2 regions of the Cupriavidus sp. 05N39 genome follow, and region 2 is predicted to be linked to the other one. Evidence: predicted binding sites of a transcription regulator. Region 2 holds the regulator's gene; the other holds the start of a gene.
What was found. The regulator FliA, encoded in region 2, starts transcription of late flagellar genes. The targets are predictions, from matches to a motif close to CTAAAGTTTNNNNNNNNNNNGCCGNTA.
Positions count from the first base shown of each region.

Region 1: the regulator FliA is predicted to act here: its motif matches at 2,282-2,308, upstream of motA (flagellar motor stator protein MotA).

Region 1 is NZ_JBFTNE010000193.1:27-4,864, reverse strand. Features, by position in the region: gene AC1DN0_RS40005 (DUF4088 family protein) at 1-700, shown strand, start outside; gene flhD (flagellar transcriptional regulator FlhD) at 1,112-1,429, shown strand; gene flhC (flagellar transcriptional regulator FlhC) at 1,426-2,031, shown strand; gene motA (flagellar motor stator protein MotA) at 2,489-3,352, shown strand; gene motB (flagellar motor protein MotB) at 3,371-4,375, shown strand; partial or broken gene AC1DN0_RS39980 (Hpt domain-containing protein) at 4,435-4,838, shown strand, end outside.
Region 2 is NZ_JBFTNE010000065.1:5,490-14,769, forward strand. Features, by position in the region: gene cheZ (protein phosphatase CheZ) at 1-462, shown strand, start outside; gene flhB (flagellar biosynthesis protein FlhB) at 720-1,862, shown strand; gene flhA (flagellar biosynthesis protein FlhA) at 1,859-3,946, shown strand; gene flhF (flagellar biosynthesis protein FlhF) at 3,960-6,407, shown strand; gene AC1DN0_RS27030 (MinD/ParA family ATP-binding protein) at 6,411-7,229, shown strand; gene AC1DN0_RS27035 (RNA polymerase sigma factor FliA) at 7,269-7,985, shown strand; gene AC1DN0_RS27040 (flagellar protein FlhE) at 7,982-8,410, shown strand; gene AC1DN0_RS27045 (flagella synthesis protein FlgN) at 9,173-9,280, opposite strand, start outside.

The DNA of each region.
Region 1 (4,838 bases), on a different contig from region 2:
AGCCGCGGCCAAGCTGCGCTCCGAGTTCGAACATTTCGTCAAGCTCTCCACCGGGCTGGACAGCGAATTCAGCCCGCCAAGCTTTGACGATTTCCTGCGAGCGCGCCTGCTTCAGCATGACGGCCCGCTGACCGAGCGCGCCGTTACGCGGCTGCTGTCGGGGGGGGAGTACGCATGGGCCAAGCGTGTGTTCAACAAACAGCTGCCCAATGCCATGGCGACCCTGATGCGCGACGCGCAGCGCTTTGGCTACGGCCTGGCGACGCGCTACGAATGGACGCCGCAGGAACGCCTTGCGCATGCCCGTGACTGGTCCCGGCAGATCCTGGAGGACGCGGGGGCCGACCTGGCCTTCATCGAGCTCCTGGCGTCGCAGCTGGCCACCTCGGCGGTGGACATCCGTGCGCTCGAGGAGCAGATGCAGACGCCGGCGTGGCGAGTGGCGGAAAGCCTGCGGCGCCGGGTCTACGACCTCATGTACATGGTGCAGACCGAACGCATCGCGGGCACTGCCCGCTCGCGGCTGGGAGAGTTGCGAGCGGTGGTGGGGCTGGCCATGGACTATGGCACCGTGAGTGCCGAAGAGGCAGCGCGCGTCATGGAGCAGGTGGAGCAAACCTGTCCGCACCTGTTCAGCGAGGAGCCCAATGACCTGCTAGCAAGGGTCGCCGCATGGCTGCGCCGCGTGCTAGTGCAGTGACGTCCCTTTCGTCAATAGTGGAATGTGATTAGTGCACTTCTGGCTGGGGTGATCCAAGAGGCAGATTTAGAGTCTTTAATCTGTTACATACGCGTAACAGTTTTGATGCAAATCACATTACAAAGGCGTGACTTGTTACAAACTTCGTCTCCCATGTATGTTTCGTGCGACATTGCTGTACCCCAACGTTAGAGGGGATTGGCAGTCCGGTTGAATTGCCGATATAACTCTCACAGTCACACTTACACTCTGTAACACTTGTAACGTTTCGGATAAGTCTGACCAAGCGCAGTTCCTTAGTCGTACGCAGTACCCGTCGAACACGCACTCAAACGATCTGGTCGCCTTCAGCCTTCGGCTGCGGGTAAGCGCCGGACAAGCGGTCGAAGGGTTTTTGGTAGCGGGGAAAAATTGGAAAGCAGTGAAGTTCTCCAGGAGATCAGGGAGGTCAATCTCGCCTATCTGCTGCTCGCGCAACGCCTGGTGCGAGAAAATCATCTGGAAGCCATGTTCAGGCTTGGCGTCAGCAAGGAAATTGCCGACATTCTCGCCAAGTTGACACCGGCCCAGTTGGTCAAACTGGCAGCATCAAACATGGTCCTGTGCCGTTTCCGGTTCGACGACCATGCCTTGCTGTCGACACTCACCCATACGGCCAAGAGCCATGATATGCAGCAGATCCATGCTGCGATCCTGCTCGCACGGCAGCCCGTGGAGTCGCTCAATTGACCGCGCTCCTTCAGGCCCCGTCAGTCCGGAGTACCACGGCCACTCCGGTTCCCAATCGCAAGAGCGTCTTGCAGGACGCCAACCAGACCCAGCTCGCCATCGAGCTGATCGGCCTGGGGGCGCGCCTGCAGGTGCTCGAAGCCGAGACCACGCTCTCGCGCGATCGATTGATCCGCCTCTACAAGGAGCTGCGCGGCGCCTCGCCGCCCAAGGGCATGCTCCCCTTCTCGACCGACTGGTTCACCACCTGGTTGCCAAACATCCATTCCTCGCTGTTCTTCTCGGCCTATCAGTTCATGGTCCAGCAAGGCGAGACGGTGGGCATCCGCGCCGTGGTGGCGAGCTATCGGCTCTATCTTGAGCACGTATCGCTGCTCGAAAGCGAAATTGTCTTAAGTTTCACCCGTGCCTGGACGTTAGTACGGTTTTTCGAGAGCAACATGCTGCAGCTTTCCAGCTGCACGTGCTGCGGCGGGCAGTTCGTTACACACGCGTACGAGCCGCATGCGAATTTCGTTTGCAGCCTGTGCCGACCGCCCTCACGTGCCGGCAAGGCGAAGAAGCTCTCGAAGAACGTCGCTCCCGCGCAAGTTGTTGCCTGACTGAAGCGATTTGGACGAGACGTTACCAAGCGGATAGTCCGGGCACATGCCCGGGCTGCCGTTGGGAATCCTGTCGCCGTGCGCCGCGGATGCCGGAAGTACCCAGCATCCACGCGCATTCCCGTGGCAGCCTGCCAAGCTTACCAACGCTCAGGCAAGGCCTTCGCGGGAACTCGGGAGGAAACCCAGGCTTATTCGCCGGATCGCCGGTCCCCGCGTTGGAAGATCATCGATGCCGGGTCAATAAGTCTTCAAGTCTTGCCGTCTTGCGTCGTTAAGTCATAAGACTGCAAGGCTTCAGGACTCCAGATCACTGGGCCTTCAGGTCACTGGGTCTCGGGTCCGAGGGCGGTTTGCGTGGTTGGTGAGTCTTGCCGGGACGAGCGGTAAATCCGCTTCTCCCGGAGGGCGACCCTTGTGCGTGCCTGACGCGTGTTTTTCTGACGGGGAATCAATCGTGCTAGTTGTAATTGGCTTTGTTGTCGTAATGGCGGCGGTGCTTGGCGGATACGCCATGACCGGCGGCCATATGGGCGCGCTTTATCAACCGGCAGAGCTTGTCATCATCGGTGGCGCGGCAGTCGGCGCGTTTATCAGCTCCAACAACGGCAAGGCAATCAAGGCCACCATGCATGCGCTGCCGACGCTGTTCCGCAGCAGCAAGTACAGCAAGGCGCTGTACATGGAAGTGATGGCGCTGCTTTACGTCCTGCTGTCCAAGGCCCGCCGCGAAGGCATTCTGTTCCTGGAAAAGGAAATCGCGGATCCGGCGGCCAGCAGCGTGTTCAGCCAGTATCCGCGCATCCTCGCCGATCCGGGAATGATGGAGTTCCTGACCGACTACCTGCGCATGATGGTCAACGGCAATATGAATGCCTTCGAGATCGAGGCCCTGATGGACCACGAGATCGAGACCTTCCGCCACGAGGCCGAGGTGCCGGCGCACGCGCTGCACCGCGTCGGCGACGGCCTGCCGGCCTTCGGCATCGTCGCCGCCGTGATGGGCGTGGTGCATGCCCTTGCCTCGGCGGACCTGCCGCCGGCTGAACTCGGTGCGCTGATTGCGCACGCAATGGTCGGCACCTTCCTCGGCATCRTGCTGGCCTARGGTTTCGTTTCGCCGCTGGCCGCGCGTATCGAGCACCAGGTGGACGAGAGCGTGAAGATGTACGAGTGCATCAAGGTCACGCTGCTCGCCTCGCTCAACGGGTATGCGCCGCTGGTGGCCGTGGAATTCGGCCGCAAGGTGCTGTACTCGACTGAGCGTCCATCCTTCCTCGAGCTGGACGACCACGTCCGCGAAGTCAAGAGCATTACCTGACGTAGAGGAGCGGCAGCGATGAGCAGTGAGCACGGTTCGCATCCCATAGTCGTCAAACGCGTCAAGAAAAGCGCTGCCGCGCATCATGGCGGTTCATGGAAGATCGCGTACGCGGACTTCATGACCGCGATGATGGCGCTGTTCCTGGTGCTTTGGTTGCTGAAGGCACAGACCCCCAAGGATCTGCAGCAGTTGGCGGAGTACTTTCGCACGCCGCTGAAGGTGGCGCTTGCGGGCGGCAACAAGAGCAGCCTGTCCTCCAGCGTGATCCCGGGTGGTGGCCTCGATATCACCCGCCAGGACGCGGAAGTCAGGAAGACCCCCGACGATGCCGTGCAGAAGGCCAAGGAGCGCCAGGAAAGCGAGCGTCTGCGCGCGCTCAAGAACCGGCTCGAGCAGATCATCGAGAATAACCCGGTGCTGCGCCAGTTCCGCCCACAACTGCTGCTCGACATCACCAGCGAAGGTCTGCGCATCCAGATCCTGGACACGCAGAACCGGCCGATGTTCCGCACCGGCAGCGCCGCGGTCGAGCCGTATATGCGCACCATCCTGCGCGAGATCGGCCCGGTGCTCAACGAAATGCCAAACAAGGTCAGCCTGTCGGGCCATACGGACGCCGCCAACTACTCCAACGGCGAACGCACGTACAGCAACTGGGAACTGTCCTCCGACCGCTCCAATGCCTCGCGGCGCGAGTTGATCGCCGGCGGCATGAACGAAGGCAAGGTGCTGCGCGTGATCGGCCTGGCCGCGACCATGCCGCTCGACAAGAAGGACGAGATGGCACCGGTCAACCGCCGCATCAGCATCGTGGTGCTGAACCAGCGCGCGCAGTCCCGGATCGAGGCAGAGAATGCCAGCGCCGCCGATGTTTCGGTGGCGGCAAAGGCCGGCGCAGCCGGCCAGGAAGTGCAGGCAGGCCTGGCGGCCGCCTCCGCCCCCGCAGCGCCGGCCGCATCGGCGGCGACTGCGCAGGGCAACGCCGCCGCGGCCCCGGCCAAGCCGGGCAGTGTTCAATGAAGACCGCTTGCCATGCAGGCAGCGGGCTTCGCAGCGAATTTCAGTGAGCCAGGACGGTTATGTCTGTCGATATCGATATCACACAGTTCTACCAGACCTTCTTCGAAGAGGCTGAAGAGCTCCTCGTGGAAATGGAGCAGCTACTGCTCGGGCTGGATCTCGAATCCCCCGATGCGGAAGAGCTGAATGCGATTTTTCGCGCAGCCCACTCTATCAAGGGCGGCGCAGCTACCTTCGGCTTCGCCGCCCTGACCGAAACCACGCACCTGCTGGAAAACCTGCTCGACCGTACGCGGCGGCGGGAACTGGCGTTGTCCCGGACCATCATCGACACTTTTCTGGAAACCAAGGACGTGTTGCAAGATCAGCTCAACGCCTACCGTAACGGTACGGAACCCGATCCGGAAACGCTGGCGCGTATCTGCGCCGTTCTTCAGCAACTGGCGCTAGAGGCTGCGGGCGG
Region 2 (9,280 bases):
ATGACCGAGCAGGCTGCCGAGCGCACGCTGACCGCGGTGGAGCTGGCGCAGCCGATCCAGGCCGGCATGGAGAAGCAGGCCGAGGCGCTGGACAAGCGTTGGGAAGCCTGGTTCGACAAGCCGGTGGAGCTGGGCGACGCGCGCGAGCTGGTGCTCGATACCCGTGCCTTCCTGACGGACGTGCCGCAGCAGGCCCGCGCCACCGGCAGCCACCTGCTCGACATCATGATGGCGCAGGACTTCCAGGACCTGACCGGCCAGGTCATCAAGAAGATGATGGACATGATCCATTCCCTGGAGCAGGAATTGCTGCAGGTGCTGATTGATAACGTGCCGGCCGATCGTCGGGTGGAGGCGCCGGCTACGCTGATGAACGGGCCGCAGGTCAACCCGGAAGGCAAGGCCGATGTGGTCTCCGACCAGTCGCAGGTGGACGACCTCCTGGCCAGCCTGGGGTTCTGACCGTCCTGGCCAGGCAGCGGTGGCGCCCTTGCCGCGGCGCCGCGGCGGCCTGGCCGGATTTGCCGGCGCATTGCCGGTAAAGCCTCCGCCGCCATGGCGGAGGGTAGCGCGCCGCATCCGCCCGCGCCGCGCCTGGGGCGACGCCATCCTGCAAACAGCGCCAGAATCCCCGCCCTATTCCCCCTAATGCCCGCCGCTTCCCGCTCCGATAATCGTCCCTGACGAACGGCCGCATGCCGCTTCGTAACGGAGCGGCCATGTCCGAAGAAAGCGATCTCGAGAAAACCGAACCTGCCTCATCGCGGCGCCTGGAAAAGGCGCGCGAGGAGGGGCAGGTCGTGCGTTCGCGGGAACTCGCCACGCTGATCATGCTGATGAGCGGTGTGGCGGGCCTGTCGATGCTGGGCGGCACGCTCGCCAGCAAGCTCGACGCTGTATTGCACGCCGGCCTGGCCTTCGAGCCGGCCGTTGCCTTCGATACGTCGCGCATGATGTCGCACTTTGCCGTGACGGTCTGGGAGGGCCTGCTGGCCTTCCTGCCCCTGCTGCTCCTTTTTGGCGTGGCGGCGCTGGCCGGCCCCATGCTGCTGGGCGGCTGGCTGTTCTCCGCCAAGTCTTTCGCCCCCGACTTTTCCCGGCTCTCGCCGCTCAAGGGGCTGGGCCGGCTGTTCTCCTCGCAATCGCTGGTGGAACTGGCCAAGGCCATCGCCAAGGCATTGCTGGTTGGCAGCGTGGCCGGCTGGGTGCTGTGGCGGCGGCTGCCCGAGGCTGTCGCGCTGATGAGCGCACCGATCCACGAGGCGCTGCTGCACATGCTGGAGATGGTGCTGAGCGCCTGCGCCATGGTGGCGGGTTCGCTGGTGCTGGTGGCGGCGATCGACGTGCCCTGGCAGTACTGGACGTTTTACAAGAAGCTGCGCATGACCAAGGAAGAGGTCAAGCAGGAGCACAAGGAAAGCGAAGGCGACCCGCATATCAAGGCGCGCATCCGCCAGCAGCAGCGCGCCATGGCAAAGCGCCGCATGATGTCCGAGGTGCCCAAGGCTGACGTGGTGGTGACCAACCCCACGCACTTCGCCGTGGCGCTGCGCTATGAAGAAGGCCGCATGAGCGCGCCGCGCGTGGTGGCCAAGGGCAGCGAGGCGATTGCCGCGCGCATTCGCGAGATCGCCGTCGAGAACGGCGTGCCGTTGCTGTCCGCGCCGCCGCTGGCGCGCGCGCTGCACCGTCACGTAGAGCTGGGCCAGGAAATTCCGGCCGGCCTGTACACCTCCGTGGCTGAAGTTCTGGCCTGGGTCTATCAACTGAAGCACTGGCACCACAGCAACGGCCCGCACCCGGAGGCACCCTCCGAGTTGCCGGTGCCTGACGAGTTTGCCGTACCGGAAAGCCAAGCATGAACGCATTGACCTCGCTGTTCAACCTGCCCGGCGGGCGGGGAGGCGGCCAGATGAAGGCCCTGGCCGGCCCGCTGCTGATCATCATGATCCTCGGCATGATGATCCTGCCGCTGCCGCCCTTCGTACTGGACTTGTTGTTTACGTTCAACATCGCCCTGTCGATCATGGTGCTGCTGGTGGGCATGTACACGCAGAAGGCGCTGGATTTCGCCGCCTTCCCGGCGGTGCTGCTGTTCACCACGCTGCTGCGCCTGTCGCTCAACGTGGCCTCGACCCGGGTCGTGCTGATGGAAGGGCACACCGGGCCGGACGCCGCGGGCAAGGTGATCGAGGCCTTCGGCCACTTCCTGGTGGGTGGCAACTTCGCCGTGGGTATCGTGGTGTTCGCCATCCTGGTGGTGATCAACTTCATGGTCATCACCAAGGGTGCGGGGCGTATCGCCGAAGTTGGCGCGCGCTTCATGCTCGATGCCATGCCCGGCAAGCAGATGGCGATCGACGCCGACCTCAACGCCGGCCTGATCAACGAAGACGGCGCCAAGAAGCGCCGCGCCGAGGTATCGCAGGAATCGGACTTCTACGGCGCCATGGACGGTGCCAGCAAGTTCGTGCGCGGCGATGCCGTGGCGGGCCTGATGATCATGTTCATCAACGTTGGCGCCGGCATGGTGGTGGGCATGGTGCAGCACGACCTGGACTTCGCCACCGCGGTGCGCAACTACACCCTGCTGACCATCGGCGACGGCCTGGTGGCGCAGATCCCGGCGCTGGTGATCTCCACCGCCGCCGGTGTGATCGTGTCGCGGGTCTCCAACGAGCAGGACGTGGGCCAGCAGCTGACCGGCCAGCTGTTTTCCAATCCGCGCGTGCTGTACCTGACCGGCGCCATCATCGGCATGATGGGCATCATCCCCGGCATGCCGCACTTCGCTTTCCTGGCCTTTGCCGGCGCGCTGGTGTGGTTCGGCCGCTACGTGGCACGGCGTGATGCATCGCAGGCGCAGGAGAAGAAGCGCGAGGACCGCGCTCCCGCGATGGTGCCCGAGTCGACCGAAGCCAGCTGGGACGACGTCAGCCTGGTGGACCCGCTCGGCATGGAAGTGGGCTACCGCCTGATCCCGCTGGTGGACCGCGCGCAGAACGGCGAACTGCTCGGCCGCATTAAGAGCATCCGCAAGAAGGTGGCGCAGGAAATCGGCTTCCTGGTGCCGGTGGTGCATATCCGCGACAACCTGGAACTCAAGCCCAACGCCTACCGCATCACGCTCAAGGGCGTGGAGATCGGCCGCGGCGAAGCGACGCCCGGGCAGTGGATGGCGATCAACCCCGGCCAGGTCTCCGGCCCGTTGCCGGGCACGCCCGGCCAGGACCCGGCATTCGGCCTGCCGGCGGTGTGGATCGAGGGCGGGCTCAAGGAGCAGGCGCAGATCTACGGCTACACCGTGGTGGATGCCAGCACAGTAGTGGCCACTCACCTTAACCACCTGATCCATATGCACGCGGCCGAACTGCTTGGCCGCCAGGAAGTGCAGTCGCTGCTGGACCGCATCGCCAAGGAATCGCCCAAGCTGACTGAAGACCTGGTGCCCAAGGTCATCACCCTCACCGCGCTGCAGAAGATCCTGCAGAACCTGCTGGACGAGAGCGTGCCGATCCGCGACATGCGCACCGTGCTGGACGTGGTGGCCGAGCACGCGCCGAAGATCAGCGATCCCAACGAACTCACGTCGCTGGTGCGCGTGGCGCTGGGGCGTGCCATTACCCAGCAGTGGTTCCCCAACGGCGCTGACCTCCAGGTCATCGGCCTCGACGCCGGGCTGGAACGCGTGCTGTCGCAAGCGCTCACTAACGGCGGCGGCATCGAGCCTGGCCTGGCCGATGCCCTGCTGCAGCAAACGCAAAATGCGGTGAACAGGCAGGAACACCTGGGGCTGGATCCCGTGCTGCTGGTGCCGCATCCGCTGCGCCCGCTGCTGGCGCGCTTCCTGCGCCGGACCATGCCGCAGCTCAAGGTGCTCTCGCATGCCGAGGTGCCGGACAACAGAAATATCAGGATCACCGCCATGATCGGTGGCGCAGCGTGAGGGGTTTCGCAAGATGAGCGTAGCTAAATTCGTGGCGGCCAATGGCCGCGAGGCCTTGCGCCAGGTGCGCGAGGCAATGGGACCGGACGCCGTGGTGCTGTCCAACCGCACCGTCGAGGGGGGCGTGGAGATTGTCGCCATGCGCGACACCGATCTCGGCGCCATCGCCAGCACCGCACCGGTATTCACGCCGCCGCCCGCCGCCGTGGTGGCCGTCGACGGCGCCCTTGGCGACCTGCGCGGCGAACTGCAGACCATGCGCGCCATGATGGAGCGGCAGTTCTCCGGCGTAGGCACCCACAGCCTGCCGTCGCTGGGCGGCGATCCGCTGCGCGATTCGCTGTTTACCTGGTTAGTGACTGCTGGCTTCTCCGGACAGCTTGCGCGATCGCTGCTCGGCCACCTGCCGCTGGGTCATGACCGGCCCGCCGCCATGACCTGGATCCGCCAGGAGCTGGCGCGCAAGGTCCCGGTGCTCAACGACGAAGATGCGCTGTTCGCGCAGGGCGGCGTGCTGGCGCTGGTCGGCCCCACCGGCGTGGGCAAGACCACCACCACGGCTAAGCTGGCAGCGCGCTTCGTGCTCAAGCACGGCCCGGAACGCCTGGCCTTGCTGACCACCGACACTTTCCGTATTGGTGCGCACGAGCAACTGCGCATCTACGGCGACATCCTGGGCGTGCCTGTGCACGCGGTCAAGGATGCGGCCGACCTGCGCTTCGCGCTGGCGGCGCTGACCGATAAGCACCTGGTGATCATCGACACCGTCGGCATGAGTCAGCGCGACCGCAACCTGTCGGAGCAGATCGCCATGCTGGCCGGCGTGCAGGCGCCGGTGCAGCGCATCCTGTTGCTCAACGGCGCCAGCCACGGCGACACCCTCAACGAAGTCGTGCACGCCTACCGCCACGATGCCACGCCCGACGGCGGCATCGACGGCTGTATCGTCAGCAAGCTGGATGAAGCCACGCACCTGGGCTCCGTGCTCGACGTGGTGATCCGGCACCGCCTGCCGGTCTACTACGCCTCCACCGGCCAGCGCGTGCCCGAGCACCTTGAACTCGCCAACGGCGTGTCGCTGGTCGAGCGCGCGTTCCAGACGCCGCGCCGCGGCTCCGTATTCGCCGACGCGGAAGCCGCGCGCCGTGCCATGCCCGCGCAGGACGATGGCGACGCCACCCGCGCGACCAGCGCCGGCGGCGCCGACGGCATGCTGCGCTCGCTGACCGACAACGCCAACGCGGTGGGCGATTGCGTCCAGCAGCTGAACGCTGGCAGCTACAGCTTCGAGCTGGTCCGCTCGCTCTGGCAGCAGCGCACCGAGAACGCGCCCTCGCCGCGCCTGATGGCGCAGCAGGTGCGCGAAGCCGCCTGCCGCGACCTGAGCCGCCATTGCGATCGTTTCGTGCTTTCGCTCAGCGCCACGGTCGCCGCGCCGGTGGCAGGGCGCCGCGCGCCGCGCCCCTGGCAACACACGCTCTGGCTGGCTGACCGCGACGGCCTGCCGCTGGCGGCCGCCGCCGCGCCCGCCGGCCGCACCGGCCCGGCGCTGCAAGCCGGGCAAGGCGGATGGGAAGCCGACGCTGCCACCCTGTGCGCCGCCATCGCCGCCGCCCGTACCGTGGTCAATCTGCTGGATGCCATGCCCGCCGCCGCCACGCTGGCGCGCTGGCAGCAAGCCGGCGAGCGCTGGCTTGCCACCGCGCGCAAGACCACGCGCGTGGTCAGCGGTGGCGCGGCCGTCAAGCTCGATGCGCTGGCCGAAACGCTGACCTTCCACGCGGTGGAAGATATGGACTATCGCGGCCGCGACGCCGTGCAGTGGATCGCGCAAACGCCGGTGCGCGTGCTTGAGGGCCAGGCACGTGGCACGCGCGGCGCCGCCGAGAGCGGCATCGAGGCCGGCCTGCTGGTGTCGCGCGTGGTCGATCGCGAGAACGGCCAGACGCTAGCGGTTCACTACCTGCTGTGCGACCCGGCGTTGTCGGCCGAGGGCGTGCAACTGGCCCGCTGGGCCCGCTGGGCTGAAGCCGGCGAAGCGCAACTTCGCACGCTGCGCCACGCAATGGATCACCTGGGGCAGGGCGGGCAGGCAGGCGGCAACGAATCCTCGCTGGCCGAAGCGCAAGCCTGCGCGCGTCTGCTCGCCCTGCAGATGGCGGTAGCCGCGCTGCGGCTGGAGCAAGCGTGCGACGATAGCGCCGCCGCGTTCCTGGCGCGGCTGACCGGCCGCGCGCCCGCCCGCCAGATGCCGGCCGCCGCCGTGCTGGTGGAAGGCCTCGGCCGTTTGCTGGCCTTGCTCGACGTGCTGGAGAACTACCCCGGCCGAGGTGGCCGCGCCACGCCGTCCGCCACCCACGAAGCGCCGCAGGAGGCCTTTCATCCCGGCGACGCCGCCGGCCTGCTCGAAGCGAGCATGAACGGCAGCCGCGTGTTGCAAACGCTGACGCAGGGAGAATAAGACGTGACTTCACTCGCCTCCGACCAGGCGGAAAGCTTGCGGCGCATGCTGGCGCCCCGCGCCACGCGCCGCATCGCGGTGGTCGCGAGCGATGCCGGTGCCGGCGCCACCACGGTGGCCCTGGGGCTGGCCAACGCACTCGCCATGCAAGGCGAGCGCGTCCTGCTCATCGATGAAGACCGCTTCGGCGCCCGCGCGACCCGCCTTGCCGGCGCCATGCCGGAAGGCACCCTGGCCGCCGTGCTGGGCGGCGCCGTGACGCTGGAAGCCGCGCTGGGCAAGCGCCCGGCCGGCACCATCGCGGTGTTGCCCGGCAGTCCGCAGGCCGGTGGCGGGCTGCAGGCGCTGAATGGCTTTCGCACTGTGCTCACCGATGCCCGCAGCGACGCGGACGGCGGCTTGTCGCAGGTAGCCGGCACGGCGCACAACCTCGTTGTGGTGCTGCGCGCGGAGCCGGCCTCGATCAAGGCCGCCTATGCCTGCATCAAGCGGCTCAATCACCTGTACGCCTGCCGGCGCTTCCACCTGGTGATCAACGCCGCCGCCAGCGATGCCGCCGCGAGTGCCGTGCTGGGCAACCTGGCGCGCACCGCCAGCCAGTATCTCGGCGTCGAGGCGAGCCCCGCCGGCAGCCTGCCGTACGACCCGCTGGTGGAACGCAGCGTGGCACTAGGCCGCTGCGTGGTGGAGGCCTTTCCCGCGGCGCCCGCTACCGCCGCGCTACGCCGCATCGCCACGGGCATTGCCAACTGGCCCTTGTCCACCGATTCCCGTTCAACCCCGACGGCGCCGCTGGCGCCGTCAGCCCCGGCCCTGGCTTAAACGCCTGGGCCTGCAGCCAGGACTCACGAGAATTCCACCATGTACACGATTCAGGGAAAGCTCGAACAGACCGACACCGTGACGGCGCATGCCTCGCTGGTGCGTCGTATCGCCCTGCAACTGGCAGCCAAGCTGCCTGCCAGCGTGCAGCTCGATGACTTGATCCAGGCTGGCATGATCGGCTTGCTCGATGCCGCCAAGCGTTACGAGGACACCCACGGTGCGCGTTTCGAGACCTATGCCAGCCAGCGCATCCGCGGCGCCATGCTTGACGAGGTGCGCGCCAATGACTGGCAGTCGCGCAGCCTGCGCCAGTTCACCCGGCGCATCGAACGCACCGTGCGCGGCCTGGAGCAAACGCTGGGCCGCGCGCCGCTCGACTCCGAAGTGGCGCAGGAGCTTGAGCTGCCGCTCGACGAATACCAGACACTGCTCAATGAAGTCTATGGCTGCCAGCTGCTGCACTACGAGGACTTCGAGCGCTCCGGCGAAGAGGACTTCCTGGACCGGCACCTGAGCGTCAGCGACGATGGCAACCCGCTCACTGTGCTGATGGAAAGCGGCATGCGCGAAGCGCTGATCCGTGCCATCGAGCGGCTGCCGGAGCGGGAAAAGCTGGTGCTGTCGTTGTGCTACGACCAGGAGCTCAATTTGCGTGAGATCGGGGCGGTGCTGGAGGTGACGGAGTCGCGGGTCTGCCAGATTCGCAGCCAGGCTATTACGCGGCTTCGTTCGCAGCTGCGCGGCTTGCTATGAGGGGCTGGTGCCATCGTCTTGGCGCTGCGGTGCTGGCCGCGGCCTGCTGCGCGGCCTGGGCCGCGCCCGCCGGGCCGCTGCATTCCTGGTCGGCTTCCGTGAACGGGCCTGCGCTGCATGGCAAAGGGTTGCGTACGGTGTCGCCGCCGATCTTGCCTACCGGTTACTTGCCGCAGGCGGAGGGGGCTATTACTACCGTGCGGTGGCGATATAGTTTTGCTAGTACGCCGCCCAATGAGCTGCAGGCTTATTTGTGCAATGCGCAGCGTTGTGTGTTGTTGCCGGGGGCGGAGGGGCTTACCGAGGCGTTTAGCGGGGATGATGCGGCCAAGGGGTTTGTGTTTGCGTTTCAGGTGCCTGGGCGGGGGGCGCTGATGCCGGTATTGTTGGGGCAGTCGAATCAGGTTACGGTTAGTTTTAGGTGATGTTGCTGTTGCTGGCGGCGGTGGGTTATAAAAACATAAATTCAAAAGCTTAACGTCAAAGGCTTAAAGTCAAAGGCGGTTTTACCCCCTGCGGGGGGCGACCTACTTTCTTGTCTTGCCAAGAAAGTAGGCAAAGAAGCGCGCCGGATGGGGCGACACCCCCTCGGGATCCGGCGAAAAGAGCGGCCGGGACCCAAACTCGCATCGCCTTAAGGCGATACTCAAACATGGGTACCTCTTTTCCGCTCTTTTCGCCGGATCCCGAGGCGCCCCATACGGCCTGGTAAACCTTGACGGCTCGCTTCGCATCGCGTTGGGGTGTGGCCCGCCCCTCGGGCGCTCCCCACGGCTACACCGATCGTGGTTCTGGCGGCATCGCTTCTTCTTGCAATTCCTTCACGGTTTCGAGCCTTAGAGCCTTCGGGGTTTGACGGGGGCGCTGTTGTCCAATGTTGCGCTGGAGCAATCCGGTGTTCGGTGCGCAAGGCCCGGGCTTGTATATCGGGGATCTCGAAGGTACGCCGCTGATTGGCGCATTGACTCGCTTCGCGCAGCACGGTTGCTGCTCGCCGAGCGTTGATACCTGCCGGTGAACGTCAAAGGTGGTTTCACCTCACTGCCCGGGGTGGCCTGAGGGGGATGCGCTGTCGCCTTCTGTTGCCAAGCGGCCTTTGATCCGGGTGGCCCCGAGAACCGCTTCTTGATGTTGCGGACTAACCAGTGGCAGTCCAGGTCGGATCCGGAATCAAGATCCGGAAACCATCAGCCGCTGGCCAGGCTGACCCCTTGCGGCCCAGTCTGCGTCCGTCCGTCCTTCCCGTAGAGCGTCGCATTGTCGCCACGCTGACGCAGCGCCAGGATCGCTTCTTC